Catalinimonas alkaloidigena: one gene and its partner. Each later gene encodes a partner of the first gene's protein in a complex. Links are inferred from orthologs where the notes say so. Each region holds a gene or a part of one and is shown on either strand. Other genes may lie near its edges.

Region 1 (12,460 bases):
CTTTGATAATGTACATGCCGCTGGGGAGCGAGCTGAGATCAAATTCGTAGGTCTGATTTAGGGTATATGGATAAAGCTGATTACTTAGTAGTTTACCCTGACTATCCATCAAAAGGATCGTTACATCATCTCTTTCTCTTAGATTAAATGCTACTTTTAACAAGCCATCATTCTCAACACTGCTGACCGAATTATAAGGGTTAGGAAATACCCGGTAAGAATTTTCGTCTAACTTACGGGCTACCGGCTGATCATCTGCTGAAATGTAAAATTCAATATCATCCAGATAAAGGTTGTTGCCATAGGCATTGACTACTTCAAAGGCTATTCGTACATCTGCCATCCCTGCATAATCAGATAGATTGACAAATTCCTGACGCCAATCGGCTTCCTGCTGGGGAACCCAGGCTTCAGTAGAGGTGGTAATTGCCAGGTCAGCACCTGCTCTTTCGTATGCTGTTTGGTAGGATTGTCCGCAATCGGTAGACACTAAAAGGCGAAGCGTATCAGCGTATGACTCGCTAAGTAACGCATAGGATATCTTAAAGAAGACGCTAACTTCATCTACTGTAGTAAAATCAAGGGTAGGGCTTACCAGCATGTCTTGCGCGCCAATGTTTTGGTACTGATACAGATCAATATAAGCAGATAAATTACTAAGGCCTAAGCCCTGCGTGTTAGTCAAATTCCAGCTACGTTCACCATCAGGATTAACTACCTGCCAGGCATTATCAGGGGCTGATGATTCACCAGTCAAGACATCAGCTAAAACGTTGATATCGCCAAATTCCTGAACCAGCGGAACAATATCTGTTTTATCATCCACATAAAAATCAAAGTCAATTTGATTGTCAGATGGCTCTTCATCACTTGCCAGATTGGGATTGAAAATGTTTACCGAAAGCGTATGTAAGCCGACATCCAGGCTAAGTTGCTCCAATGTAAATATTTCACGATCTCCAGGGTTTAGTGGAAATGCATCATATACAAAACTAGTAAGCTCCTGCCCATCAACTTGATAGCTCAGTTCAAAGCTGTTAATAGTAGATGTTCCCTGGTTGACAACTTCTATGGTAGGGGTGGGGGATGGGTTACAGGAGAGATATGCTGGTGAACTTATTTCAGTGATGGCAATATCTAATGCATTTGCTTCTTCAACCCTTAAATGAATATCATCCAGATAAAGATTATTACCGTAATCATTGGTGCCGATAAAAACAAGTTGGACATTATTTTCACCCTGGTAATCGTCCAGAGAAAAATTTAAATTACGCCACTCAGCCCGACTTTCAGGTACGAAGGGAGTACTGCTAGGTGAAACCGTTGCTAATTCAGATCCGCTAGCCTCAAAAAGCACTTCTTCTATCGTGGCACCACAGTCTATTGAAATACCTACCAACAATCCATCTTCTTTTACTTCATTGTCTTCTTCGTAGGTAGCGTAAGCATACCTAAAACTAAGCTGCGCTTCCCTTATACCATTCAGATCGTAAACGGGAGTGTAAAAATAGTCTTTTTCTCCAATTCCGGAATCGTAATCATAATAGTTAAGATAAACAGCCTGATTATCTGGTCCATCAAAGCCCGGAGCTTCAGTAAGTGACCAGGTTGTCAAGTCATCATCATTTTTTATGATTCCTGTATTGATCAGTGAGCTTTCATTGATCTCTTCAAAATCTTCGTGCAGTGGAAGTGATGCTGACTGAGGGACAATAAAATTAACGCTGCTCAAATTATTCAGCGCATTTTCGTCTTCCATATTATTTACCTCAGAAATAAGAAAACTCAATTCGTATGGATTAACATTGGGGCCAAGCTCAAGGCTGGTGAAGTCAAGAATCGTTGATTCACCCGTTTGTAGTGAAGTGTTTGCTTGTAATTCTGTCACAAAATTACCCTGAAGGAAAAGTTGTATACTCAGGCTATTGATCGTATTGGAGCCAGCATTGAAAACTTCAAGAGAAGGCGTAAGCTGACCAGAGCATTCACTCTGCCGAGGAGATATTATTTGTTCTATACCTGCGTCATTGTCAGCCATTTGTGGCGGTTGCAGGGCAGGGGAAGTAAGGAGTGAAGCCCTTCGTGGACTGTTTAGCAGTACAATACGCATGCGCTCTTTCTGGTTCTGCGTAAAAAGATTCATGCATACATCATCTGTATAGTCCATATAGTTCTGATACATGTCAGGACTTCCGCAGCTTATCGGATCAATGGGACAACCGTCAGATTCAGACGATTGTAAAGGAGTGTCTTCTACAAAGTCATCGGCACTACAGTCTCCGTCACCCCAGATGTGTCTCAATCCCAGAAAGTGCCCAACTTCGTGGGTAGTAGTCCTTCCTAAGCTTCCACTTACGGCATTGCCACCACTTCCAAAATAGCGGTAGTCTATCACGATACCATCTGTTTCACGATTGTTGGAAGCATCTTCCAGTCCTTCCAGGTCTGAAACGGGGAATTGAGCAAAACCCAGATAACCATTTCTTAATGGCGCTACCCAGATGTTAAAATAATTTTCTGCTGCCCAGTAGCTGAGTTCACTAAGCGTTCCGGCACTATTGATCCCATAAGAAAGCTGGTTGCCCTCGGTGCGAGTAACGCCATTGGTAACAAAACCATCAGGTGTTTGTTTGGCCAATACAAATTCTATCATTATATCAGCAGCTACCGGTTCAAAGATTGGAAGGGTGGCAACTGTGTCAGCATTTTGCCTCCGAAAGTCTTCATTCAATATTCTGATCTGCTCTTTAATTTGCTCCAGAGGTATGTTGGTGCCTTCACCAACTGCTTCGCCGCGGTGAATGACATGCACAACTACAGGAATTTGTAGCACTTCCAAATCCTGTTGGGTACCCAAAGTTCGTAGTGCGTCTTTGACAGTTTTTTCCTTTTGACTACTGATCCAGCTTTCAAACCTGCTTTTCTTCGCATCCGGCTGTATTCCTGACTTGAGCTGTAGTTGATCGTTGTAAGGAACTGTGCCACACCTATCCTCAGCTAGTTGTGCAAATGCAGGTGTGATGTTAACGATAAATATACATAGACAAAAAAACGCAGGCAGCAGAAATACAGGGAATGTGGTTTGCTTCATATCCAAGGTTTAGCCAGTCAGCTAAGAGGTGCTAAGCACAACAAAAGATAAAGAATTGATTTATGACTGATAACGTCAAGGATCAGGCCATATTGTCAGGAAGTTTAGCACGAGGGTCGTCAGGGCTTGTAATGTTCACCGCCTGTACATCGGTAACTTCGGGCACCTGACGCTTAATGGTTTCTTCAATACCAGCTTTCATGGTCATGACTGACATTGGGCAGGAGCCGCAAGCACCTAAAAGCTCCAGCTTAACGACCATATTTTCATCAACGCCCAACACTCTGACATTACCCCCATCAGTTTCCAAATAAGGTCTTATGTCGTTCAGGGCTTTCTCTACGCGCGTAATGATTTCTTGATTCTCCATTTTGGGCTTATTCTACGTTGATATCAACTTTTTTTGTCTTTCCTAAATTCGCATTTCTGATGGCTACCTGACGGGCAAACTCCTGGGCAAGCTTTTCAAAAGACTGCTGCTCGGGTTTAGGCTCCGCACCTTCTGTATTTAAGACTGCCGGATAACCCCGGTCACCACTTTCACGAATGCTTTGTACCAGCGGAATTTCTCCCAAGTAAGGTACCTGGTTTTTTTCTGCCAGCTCCTTTCCTCCACCTTGTCCAAAAATGTAGTATTTGTTGTCAGGTAGCTCAGCAGGTGTAAAGTAAGCCATATTCTCTACAATACCCAGAATAGGGACATTGATTTGTTTTTGTCTGAACATGGATAATCCTTTACGGGCATCTGCCAAGGCTACTTTCTGAGGAGTAGTCACGATCACTGCTCCGGTAACCGGTACAGATTGGACAAGTGTAAGGTGAATGTCACTGGTTCCCGGAGGAAGGTCAATGATCAGATAGTCCAGTTCTCCCCAGTCCGAATCTCCTAAAAACTGCTGAAGCGCTTTGCTGGCCATGGGGCCTCTCCAAACTACAGCATCATCCTGCGACATAAGAAAACCGATAGAAATAAGCTTGACTCCATACTGGACTAGCGGCTCTATCACATTTTTTCCGTTGATATTCTTAACCTGAGGCTGTTCATGCTCACAGTTGAACATGGTGGGAATAGAAGGCCCAAAAATATCGGCGTCAACCAGGCCTACTTTAGCACCAATTTTTGAAAGTGCTACTGCAAGGTTAGCCGCTACTGTAGATTTACCAACGCCACCTTTGCCTGAGGCTACTGCGATGATATTCTTAACCTGAGGAAGCATTACTGCATTTTTACGCGCAGTGGTGACACTTGAGCTCATGTTGATCTGTACCTGAAGCTCTGAAGATACTTTATCATAAATAGCATCTAGGCAGGCATTCCGGATCATTTCTTTCAAGGGACAAGCTGGCGTTGTCAGCTCTACGGTGAAGCTGACATGCTTACCATCTACTTCCAGATTTTTGATCATGTTGAGGGTAACAAGATCCTGCTTCAGGTCAGGGTCATCTACCGTACTAAGGGCTTTTATAATATCGTCTTTGGTGACAGGCATGTTTATATGATTCTGATTCTTGCAAAATTAATTTAAATGCGGACATTTACATTCTAACTACAAATTTGCACATTGATTAGTGCGTATTGGTAAATTAACTACAAACATACACACTCACAATTACGAATAAAAGGATTCATTGTTGACAGATGATCAGGAAGGAAATCATAGACGAAATTAAGGCAAGGATAGATATCCTTGATGTGATTGGGGATTACGTAAACCTTAAAAAGCAGGGAAGCAACTTCCGTGGGTATAGCCCTTTCAATCAGGAGAAAACACCCTCCTTTTATGTAGTGCCTTCCAAGGGTTTTTTTAAAGATTTCAGCTCAGGAAAAGCCGGAGATGCGATCTCTTTTTTGATGGAATCGGAGGGTATGAGCTATGTAGAGGCGCTCAAACAACTGGGCAAACGCTATGGCATTGAGGTAGAAGAAGAAAACCTCACCGATGAAGAGATGGAAGCCCAGAGTGAAAAAGATAGCCTTTATATCGTGATGAAATATGCTTCCGAGTATTTTCAGGAGCAATTGTGGAAAAACGATGAAGGAAAAGCTATCGGGCTCACTTACTTTAAAGAGAGAGGATTTTCTGAAGATACGATTAAAGCTTTTGACCTGGGCTATAGCCTGGATGAATGGGACGGACTGCTTACCACAGCGACCAAAGTAGGACATAAGCAGGAAATGCTGGAAAAAGCCGGACTCATCATCAGCAGAGAAAGGAAAGAGGGAGTTCGGCACTATGATCGTTTTCGTGGCAGAGTGATGTTTCCCATCCATAATATCAGCGGTAGAGTGATCGCTTTCGGGGCGCGTCTGCTAAAAATTAATCCTGAGGTAGAGCAGCCTAAGTATCTCAATTCACCGGAAACACCAATTTACCACAAAAGTGACGTACTTTATGGTATTTATCAGGCCAAGCAGCAGATACGACAGGACGATAACTGCTTTTTGGTAGAAGGTTATACCGATGTAATTTCGCTTTATCAGGCCGGGATACAGAATGTGGTGGCTTCATCTGGTACGTCACTTACCCAGGAGCAGATTCGTCTGATTGCCCGCTATACCAAAAACGTAACGGTGCTATTTGATGGTGACCCTGCCGGCCTGAAAGCATCCTTCCGGGGAATAGACATGATACTGGAAGGAGGCTTGAACGTAAAAGCGGTGGTTTTGCCGGAAGGGGAGGATCCCGATAGCTATGTTCGAAAACTAGGGGGCAGTCAGTTCCGTGCGTTTTTAGAGGAAAAGCAACAGGATTTTATCTCTTTCAAAACGGCAGTCTTTCAAGAGGAGACCGAGCGTGATCCTATTCGTAGGGCAGAGGTGATACGGGAGATCGTGCAGAGCATTTCTAAGATTCCCGATCCCATCCAACGGCAGGTTTACATCAAAGAGACCAGCGTAAAGCTGGAAATGGATGAGAGCACACTTTTTGCAGAACTAAACAAAATTTATCTCAAGCAGCAGCGCTCAGCTTCCCGTCAGCAGTATTTTGAAGAGAATGAGCAGGAAGTTGCAGATGTGGATTTTGTGCATCCTGATGAGCCTTCGCTTAACGAACCAGCTACGGTAGGCTTGGAAGAAGGAATTCTGAGAAAGGAGCAGGAACTCATGCGGGTACTGGTGATGTATGGCCATCACCCGGTGAAAGAAAACTATATGGTATGCCATTACATCAAAGATGAGCTGGATGATATACAGCTAAAAAATGAGACGCATCAGCAGATATTCAACACCTACTTCCAGCATATAGATGTGCAGAAGAGCCTGATGGAGAAATTTATGATAGAGCAGACTGAGCAGCAAATCTCAAAGCGGGTCATTGATCTGATCGTAGATCATTATATGCCCAGCCCGAACTGGGAAGAACGTCAGGTGTATGTGCCTAAAAAAGATGAGAAGATTCAGAACGTCATTACCCGCAGTATTGATCAGCTTAAGTTTGATGTCATCAAAGACCTGATTGAACAGAAGCGGCAGGAATTAAAACAAACCCAGGACGAAAGTGATCTCATCATCCTGATGACTGAAATCCAGCACCTGATAGCCGTAAAGAGACAGATTGCTGAAAAGTATGGGATAGTGATTTCTTGAGCAGGAGATGGAAGTTGGAAGACCGGATCGCACTGACTAAACTTGGTAAAAGGTAAAACAGGTTTCCTTCTGAATGAAATACAAACACTTCATTAACTTCATTTGTCATTCAGGAGGAATCTTTTTTACTTTAACTACACAGACAGCTTGTATATATGCTTTACTAATATCCGGGCAGCCACCATAATTTTCCTGCGCAATGCGTATGTCTTACAATGCATTGCATTAAACGCGCGCCAGTTAAGTTTTAGTAAAATGTAAAGCCACCCAAAATTCCAAAGGAGTTGGATATAGAGTCAAAGGAATCTTGAATGGGTACATATCCTACTCCTGCTACAAACCTTCTTGAAGAAGTAAGGTGATTTCCATTATACATTCCATACCTGAGTTCAAGAAAAAGACCATAATTATCATTGATACTTTTGCTAACTCCTGCTACCGCTTCCAACCCATATTGTATACTACCTGATTGTAACCACTTAAGATCAAGCTCATCATATATACTCTGGTCTTTTAAAGAAAGTAGAAAGTTAAAAGCAGGTCCCAGGCTAATATAAGGTTTAAATTTACCATTAGGTAAAATCAGATATTTGTAGGCTGGAGTAACTCTTAGTATATTGGTACTTAAACTTAAAGTAGGGTTTGAGTAAAAAGCACTTTGATACTGGAATGCTATTTTGTAAGCCGAATGTCTGGATTCAACGGGTTGAGCCTCAGTAAAAAAACCAAAACTAAAGTTACTACTATTACTGAATGTAGGCGAGAGATAACTTTCTAATTCTTCTGTCCCAGTGAATTTTATTGAAGAGTACTGCAAACCAGCTATTATACCCCATGCTAAAGCAACATCTCTCCTTTTTGTGAAATTAACTTTAAGGGGTTGATTAGTAAGCTCATGGTATTTTTGAAATAAATTGATGAGTGCTATATCCGAATACTTAAGTTTATCAATCTCGTTAAACAAATCAGGCTGATCCCTGAATACATTTTTTAAGATACCCTTATAAGTGTTGGTATAACGAATATATTTTTTCCCATCTCTTTTTGATTCTAGTTTCACATTTGAAAGGGCATAAACGTTGCCATCTTTATCTTCAACCCAGTAGGCATATTCTTTATTATTGGGTAGTCTGAAAAGGCTAGTATTTCCCTCAACCAATTGCTGCAAAAATTTCAATTGCTTTTCATCATTCAAATCAATCTCTTTTGATTTAATTATTTCGTTTTGATTGATAATTATGGTTTTGATACGGGCAGGAGAAAGAACATTCCCCTTCTGATCAATTTTTTGGGTAAACACATACTCGTCTTCGCGTGAAATGTGTACATAACCTTCTAAAGTATCAGCACTTTGGGTTATAATTTGGGCTTCGGAATTTTCAGTTTGGGTATATGCTTTGGTGTTAGTAAGTAGGACTAAGACAAATAAGGTTGCAGTAAGCAGGTTCTTCATTATTCGTGACTAAGATTAATGGGGTTAATGATCATAGTGTTAGCGCATTGCCAATCATAATTGGTACTTCTTCCTAACAGAAGCTATGAAAGACTCACGGCAAAAATAAAGAAACTAATAAAAATTACAGCTAAAAGATTATTTTACCTGAAGTGTCATTTATGATTAAGCTCCCTGATCACCTTACAGGGATTGCCGGCGGCAAATACATCGGAAGGAATATCTTTAGTCACCACGCTGCCCGCCCCTATAATGGTGCGATCTCCTATGCTTACTCCCGGACAAATGATCGCGCTGCCACCCACCCATACATCTTCTCCTATGCTGATGGGCTTGGCAAACTCTACGCCTGAGCTTCTTTCCTTGTAATTGGTAGGGTGGGTAGCCGTATATACCTGTGCGTTGGGACCAAAAAGTGTTCGGCTGCCAATCTTCACTTCCATCACATCCAGCACAATGCAGTTGAAGTTAAAAAATACCCTTTCCCCCACAATCATGTTGCTGCCATAATCACAGTAAAAGGGAGGCTGAAGCCATAAACCTTCGCCAGCATGAGGGATGAGCTCTTTGAGTATACGATTGCGGGCATCCACCTCATCTTCCCGGCTGTCATTGAGCTCTTTGATGAGTAAGCGGGTCCGCATTCTTTCTTCCACCAACTGAGGGTCTAGGGGATCATACAGTTCACCGGCAAGCATCTTTTCCTTTTCGGTTTTCATGCTATAATATTTAGAATTTGATTGAGCTTAAATATACTTAATATCGCATTACAAATACTTACTCAAACTCATACTGCACACTGTCAGGTAGGGGAGTGACATTGAGTTGCATCCATTCTCCGTCAATTTTGATGACGACCATGTGCCGGTCCTTATCGTAAAAGATCGTGCCATCATCACTTTGCTGGAGGGCTTTGTAGTTAACATACTTAGCGCTTTCTTCATAGTTTCGCTCATCATCTCCTTCTGGCTGTACTTTTTGTAGATTATCCTTTCCTATGCTGCCCAGTGTAAGAGCATTGCTCAGTTTTAACGATCCGTAAAAGATGGCTTCGTCCCGGCTAAACATAAAGGAATGCTGGCGAACGTCAGAGCCTATACGAAACCAGTTGTAGGCTGGTGCCGAATGATTGTATACCGTGCCGTAGTAATACATTTCGGCTACGGGCTTGTCCTCCTCCACATGCTTGTTGACCAGCATGGTAATGCGGGATTTGTCATCTGTGGCGTAACCCTCAAAAACATGATAGCCCCAGCGTTTCTTATTCTTCTCATCTTCATTGCCCCGCACCTGTATCATAAAGGGCGTGCTCAGTATTCCATTGACGTTGGTGTACATGGGGGTGAGACTGGTATTAAAACCAAAGCTATACCCTCTGTTATCCCACTTGCTCCAGGTTGAGTCTGTATCTGAATACAGTTCTACCCGCTTCTGCTGCGAGTTTTCCGAACCATCAAGCAGACGGTAATATTGATCTGTTATGGTTTGGGCATGTACAGTTTGTAGTACCGTTAAAAAAAAGCAAAGGAGCAGCAGGTTCTTCATGGGAATTTGTTTGGTTTTTGATGTAAGAGTTATAATAATTATTTTCTTTATTACATACTAATCATCCACTTTTTATCTCATAGCATTGGAAATATCAATAAGAGTAAGCTGCAAAAATGATAAAATAATATATACCTATTATTGGGTATTGTACAGCTATCTATTCTTGCGTAAATTGATTTAAGAATAGTATTTTATAGAAAAACAGTCTAACACTACTGTTTAAAGATTGAAACAAGACTGTTTATATTATTTTTTGCTATACGTATTTGAGGGGGCAAGCCAATTTTATTCTAGTTAATTTGAGAACAGCTGCAAGTAAATTACAGATTGCTAATGAGCTCTAAAGCGCTTGCAGGTTTTTATTAATACTCAGTACTGGCGCATTGAACATTCAGCAAATTCATTCATAAGGTAATTTTTTAATACCCTTTTGACTAAGAATATAGGGTAGCAAAATCAAGCCCCTATCTAATTTCTTCTCCGGGATATGTACCAATATATCTGCTGACAGCAATACATCATTTTCTATAAAAAAGTAATTGCTGATAAGTAAAAACAGCAGGTTCAATACTCTTACCCAAGGCTTGCGCTATCGTGTTACAGCTAAGCTTTGATGCAATAAAAATATTATCCTTTACCCTTTAACCTGAAATTATATGAGGTCCCTTAGACACTATCTGAGTTTTGGAGTGATGTTAATTCTTTTCTCATCAGGAATCAAAGCACAAATTCCCTCAAAAATTGAAAATCATTTGCCTCAGCCATTGCCTTCTAAGTTACAAAAACAAACTATGGGACCTGCTGCCAGAACTTCCAGCTTAACCCCTAAAGATACGAAAGTATCTCAGGTATTATGGGGCTTGCATCAGGCACATCAGCAAGTTTCCCGGGGAGGTTCCTGGAAAGAGTATTGCGAACAACAGGGCTTTAACCAAACGCTGATTCTGGTAGAAGAAAAGGTGGTAATTGAAGCTACTGCGGAACAAGATGGAGAACTTTTGAAATCCACATTAGAAAAGTTGGGGCTGGAACAGGCATCTGCTTTTGGCCGAATGGTATCCGGACTGTTCCCTATTTCCAGAATAGATCAGCTGGAAGAGGTTAGTGGACTTCGGTTTGTTCGTACAAGTTATCGCCCACAAAAGAGAATAGGTTCTGTTACATCTCAAGGAGATGTGGCACAAACTTCTGTCCTGGCAAAGAATGCCTGCGGTATCAACGGGGAGGGTACAATCGTAGGAATATTATCTGATAGTTATAATGCTTTAGGAGGCGAAGCCGAGGGTATTGGCACTGGCGATTTGCCTGGTCCTGGAAACCCGAATGGACATACCACCCCTGTAAATAATCTTCTGGATCTTGCTCCGGGTCAGGGCATAGATGAAGGCCGTGCTATGGCTGAGATAATACATGATGTAGCTCCTGCTGCAGGATTAGCTTTTCATACCGCATGGCTGGGGCAGCCCAGCTTTGCCAATGGAATTCTGAGCCTCGCTGATGATGCCGGAGCCAATGTCATTGTGGATGATATTGGTTACTTAGACGATCCCTTTTTTCAGGATGGGATCATCGCCCAGGCAGTGGACATGGTAGAAGAAAAAGGAGTTACCTATTTTTCTTCAGCGGGGAATAGTGCGCGACAGTCTTATGAGAGTGAATTTCGTCCGGCGCCTGAAGTTCATACACTGACCGAAGGTGATGGATTTCCTATAGGAGACTATGTATTGCATGACTTTAATCCTGGTCCTGATATAGATGTGTTTCAACGGGTAATCATACCGTATGATGCTACTATCACTTTCCAGTGGTCGCAGCCTTATGCCTCTATTTGTCCTACAAGTACGGGGGCGATGAGCGATATGGATATCTTTATTTTTACCGAGGCGGGAGATTTCAGTAGCGCTCTTTTTGGAAGCATTGATGGTAATATTGGTAATGATCCCTTTGAATTTCTCAGTGTGGGAACGGATTTTTATGTGGAGGCCTATATTGTAATCGGCAAATGGGTAGGGACTCCTGAGTTTGATGTAGAACCTGAAGGTCCTAACCCTAATCCTGAGCGGATAAAATACATGTATTTCGGAGGTGAACTACAGGAGGAATATGCGACTTACAGCAGTACAATATTTGGGCACCCCAATGCTTCCGGGGCTATAGCAGTAGGTGCGGTACCCTATTATTACACTCCCCCCTTCGGATCACCGGAACCATTTCCAGAGTTCTTTTCTTCAGTAGGCGGAACGCCCATCTTACTTAGCCCCTGTGGAGATCCTCTTGCGCCTGAAGTACGTGAAAAGCCTGAAGTTTGTGGACCTGACGGTGCCAATACCAGCTTTTTCTATCCCGGAAGTGATGATGAAGGTGATGGCTTTCCGAATTTCTATGGCACATCCGCTTCTGCGCCTCATGTAGCCGGGATCGCAGCTCTGATGAAACAAGCCTCGGCAGCCCTTTCTCCTTCAGAAATTGAGGAAATTCTACAAAAGACTGCGATAGATATGGATGATCCCTTCACCCCCCTGCAAGATACAGGTTTTGACTTTGGTACCGGCTATGGATTTGTTCAGGCTTTTACAGCCTTGTCAACGCTGACTACTTGTACAGGCATTGCAAGTCTGGAGTTATACAATGCAGAATATGACTACCCGATCAAGACATTAAGCGATGGCGCGGTTATTTCTTATTATGAGACTCAGACCAGAAAGCTGGCGATCAGGGCAGTCACCGTGCCCGACAAAGTGGGAAGCGTCGTGATAATGATTAGCGGAGGCTTAAGTTC
Region 2 (2,883 bases), 1.2 Mb from region 1 along the record:
TGGGATTATTCGCTTTCCTGACTTTTACATCCGTATGTCGGTAGTGACCAAGGCTTCTACAATCGGCTTAGGACTACTCCTGACAGGAGTAGGCATTTACTTCAATACGATTGAAACCATTATTAAAACTATTTCCATATCGGTTTTTGTGGTACTTAGCTCCCCTATTTCTTCCCATGTTATTGCCAAAGCAGCCAGCTTGATCAGAGTACCATTCTGGAGACAGACCAATCTTGATGATTATCTGAAAGCTAAAGAAACCCCTGATGACCCTCAGTTTTCAGACTAAAAACCGGTCCGATTTTTTGTAAAAAGGGTTTATTTTTTTTCGTAAAATTTCTGCTAAAACTTCGTTCCATCTCCTTACTTCTGTAAAGAAATTTACTTAATATTGCCTCCCTTTTTTTGATAGGAAATGATAGCAAAACGCATAGTAAAATTCTTACTTTATGATTGTCAGTGAGTTAGATAATAAATCATAGGAAGCGCTGGCAAAGCGTTGTGAGTAAGGCATAAAATTTTGTAAATTAAAAATCACTTCACACTTAAAGTGTACCGAATCAACTTTAACCAAAGCTATGAGCAGCGAAAATCCAGGAAGTAGTAGAGCGACCAACCAGAGAAACCGGAGAAACAGGATTGATGGCATTCTCAATAAGGCTGGGGTTAATAATACGATGGGGAAACTCCCTCCTCAGGCGACTGATCTGGAAGAAGCAGTACTTGGAGCATTAATGCTTGAGAAAGAAGCCCTCACCACCGTGATCGATATCCTGCAGATAGATAGTTTTTACAAAGACAGTCATAAAGAAATCTATAAGGCGATCCTTCAGCTTTTTGATAATTCGGAGCCTATTGATATTCTTACAGTCACTAATCAGCTGAGGAAGATAGGTACGCTGGAGTTCGCGGGTGGAGCATTCTATGTTAGTGGGCTCACACAAAAAGTAAACTCTGCTGCCAATGTGGAGTTTCATGCCCGCATCGTATCCGAGATGGCAATCAAAAGAGAGCTGATCACCATAGCTTCCGAAATTGAACATGAAGCCTACGAAGATACTACCGATACTTTCAATTTACTGGATAAGGTAGAGCAAAGAATATTCAGCGTGTCTGAGTCCAACATCCGGAAAAACTACGCGGATATGCGCTCTATCATGCGGGATGCGATTAACGAACTGGAGGCTAAGAAGCATCGCAAAGACGGACTGACGGGAGTGCCTACCGGCTTCACCGCACTGGACAGGGTAACGTCTGGCTGGCAAAAATCTGACCTGGTTATTATTGCAGCCAGGCCGGGTATGGGTAAAACCGCCTTTGTACTCTCTGCCCTTCGAAACGCAGCGGTAGACTTTGGACATGCGGTAGCCATCTTCTCTCTGGAGATGTCTTCCGTACAGCTTGTCAATCGTCTTATCTCTGCTGAAGCACAACTGGAAAGTGAGAAAATAAAAAAGGGAAACCTGGCAGATTTTGAATGGGAACAGCTATACCACAAAACGGCTGACCTGACCGAAGCTCCTATTTTTATTGACGATACACCTGCGTTATCAATTCGGGAACTGCGTTCCAAATGTCGCCGCCTCAAAGCGCAGCACAATATTGAGCTCATCATCGTGGATTACCTTCAGTTGATGTCGGGCGATAGCACTAAAAGCAACCAGGGTAACCGTGAGCAGGAAATTGCATCTATCTCCCGGGCCATGAAAAACATCGCCAAGGAACTGGATGTACCCGTACTCGCTCTTTCTCAGCTAAGCCGTGCGGTGGAAACCAGAGGGGGTGATAAACGCCCTCAGCTTTCTGACCTTAGGGAATCCGGTTCTATTGAGCAGGATGCCGATATGGTGATGTTTCTCTATCGTCCTGAGTATTATGGTATTACCGAAGATGAAGACAATCACCCTGTACAGGGTACCGGTGAGGTGATCATTGCTAAGCACCGTAACGGGGCGTTGGATACAGTGAGACTCAAGTTTATCGGCAAATACACCAAATTTACTGACCTTGACGATTCTTCCTTTGATGGTAACCCCTATGGAAATACCTTAATGAGTGCCGGCTCATCCGAATCATTTAATGATCCTAACATCATGACTTTTGCCAGCAAAGCGAATAACCGCTTTAATCAGCAGTCCAGTGATGCGGACAGGCAGGATGAGGATCCGGATGAGGGTGCCCCCTTTTGACAGTTACTAATTTTTTCACTATCAGCATAGCTGATCATATCTATTTTACAAGCTTATGAGTATGTCTATCGCAGATATGCGCAAGGATTATTCCCAACAGTCATTAGACGCAGATGATGTATTACGTAGTCCTATCCTCCAGTTTGAAAAGTGGTTTGATGAGGCTACTCAGGCTCAGCTTCCCGAACCCAATGCCATGCATCTTTCTACCACTACTTCAGAAGGTAAACCCGCCGGCAGGATAGTATTATTGAAAGGCATAGAAAATGAATCATTCGTTTTTTTTACCAACTATCAAAGTAGAAAAGGGAAAGAGCTTACAAATAGTGGCTGGGCAGCGCTTACTTTTTTTTGGGTAGAACTGGAAAGGCAAGTCAGAATAGAAGGTGAAGTAAAAAAAGTATCAGCTGAGCGTTCTGCCAGTTATTTTCATAGCCGCCCCCGAGCCAGCCAGATCGGAGCCTGGGTGTCGCCTCAGAGCGATGTTATTCCTGAGCGTAAATTTCTGGAGGATCGCCTGAAGGAGCTTGAAGAAAAGTTTGAGGGACAGGAAGTCCCCTATCCCGAACATTGGGGAGGCTTCGCAGTTTACCCTAGTAGTATTGAATTCTGGCAAGGCAGGCCGAGCCGACTCCACGACAGAATTCTCTACACTCGCTCAGAAAAGGGCTGGACAATAGAAAGACTAGCACCT

The links.
Region 2: the proteins of dnaG (region 1) and dnaB are in contact, whole or in part, in a crystal structure (PDB 2R6A), measured with the Geobacillus stearothermophilus proteins. The link is inferred for Catalinimonas alkaloidigena from one-to-one orthologs. Residues at the interface, in WP_049624496.1 of Geobacillus stearothermophilus: Lys456, Leu457, Leu458, Pro459, Ala460, Asn463, Ala464, Leu467, Leu535, Leu536, Ile537, Ala538, Gln544, Glu545, Asp548, Tyr549, His552; in WP_033016901.1 of Geobacillus stearothermophilus: Ser13, Glu15, Ala16, Gln18, Glu91, Leu92, Asp94, Ala95, Val96, Pro97, Thr98, Ala99, Ala100, Asn101, Tyr104, Tyr105, Ile108.

The regions. Positions count from the first base shown.
Region 1 is NZ_JAQFIL010000001.1:2,461,298-2,473,757, forward strand. Bases 4,298-7,205 are described here. They hold dnaG (DNA primase), read left to right. Parts: upstream 4,298-4,730; coding sequence 4,731-6,680; downstream 6,681-7,205. Other genes in these bases: OKW21_RS10065 (Mrp/NBP35 family ATP-binding protein), read right to left, coding at 4,298-4,581; OKW21_RS10075 (outer membrane beta-barrel protein), read right to left, coding at 6,928-7,205. In the rest of the region: OKW21_RS10055 (T9SS-dependent choice-of-anchor J family protein), read right to left, coding at 1-3,091; OKW21_RS10060 (NifU family protein), read right to left, coding at 3,174-3,461; more of OKW21_RS10065, read right to left, coding at 3,469-4,297; more of OKW21_RS10075, read right to left, coding at 7,206-7,875; OKW21_RS10080 (sugar O-acetyltransferase), read right to left, coding at 8,289-8,852; OKW21_RS10085 (hypothetical protein), read right to left, coding at 8,911-9,678; OKW21_RS10090 (S8 family peptidase), read left to right, coding at 10,338-12,460. UniProt on the Escherichia coli protein: RNA polymerase that catalyzes the synthesis of short RNA molecules used as primers for DNA polymerase during DNA replication.
Region 2 is NZ_JAQFIL010000001.1:1,248,307-1,251,189, reverse strand. It holds dnaB (replicative DNA helicase), read left to right. Parts: upstream 1-578; coding sequence 579-2,189; downstream 2,190-2,883. Other genes in the region: pdxH (pyridoxamine 5'-phosphate oxidase), read left to right, coding at 2,245-2,883; mnhG (monovalent cation/H(+) antiporter subunit G), read left to right, coding at 1-289. UniProt on the Escherichia coli protein: The main replicative DNA helicase, it participates in initiation and elongation during chromosome replication. Travels ahead of the DNA replisome, separating dsDNA into templates for DNA synthesis.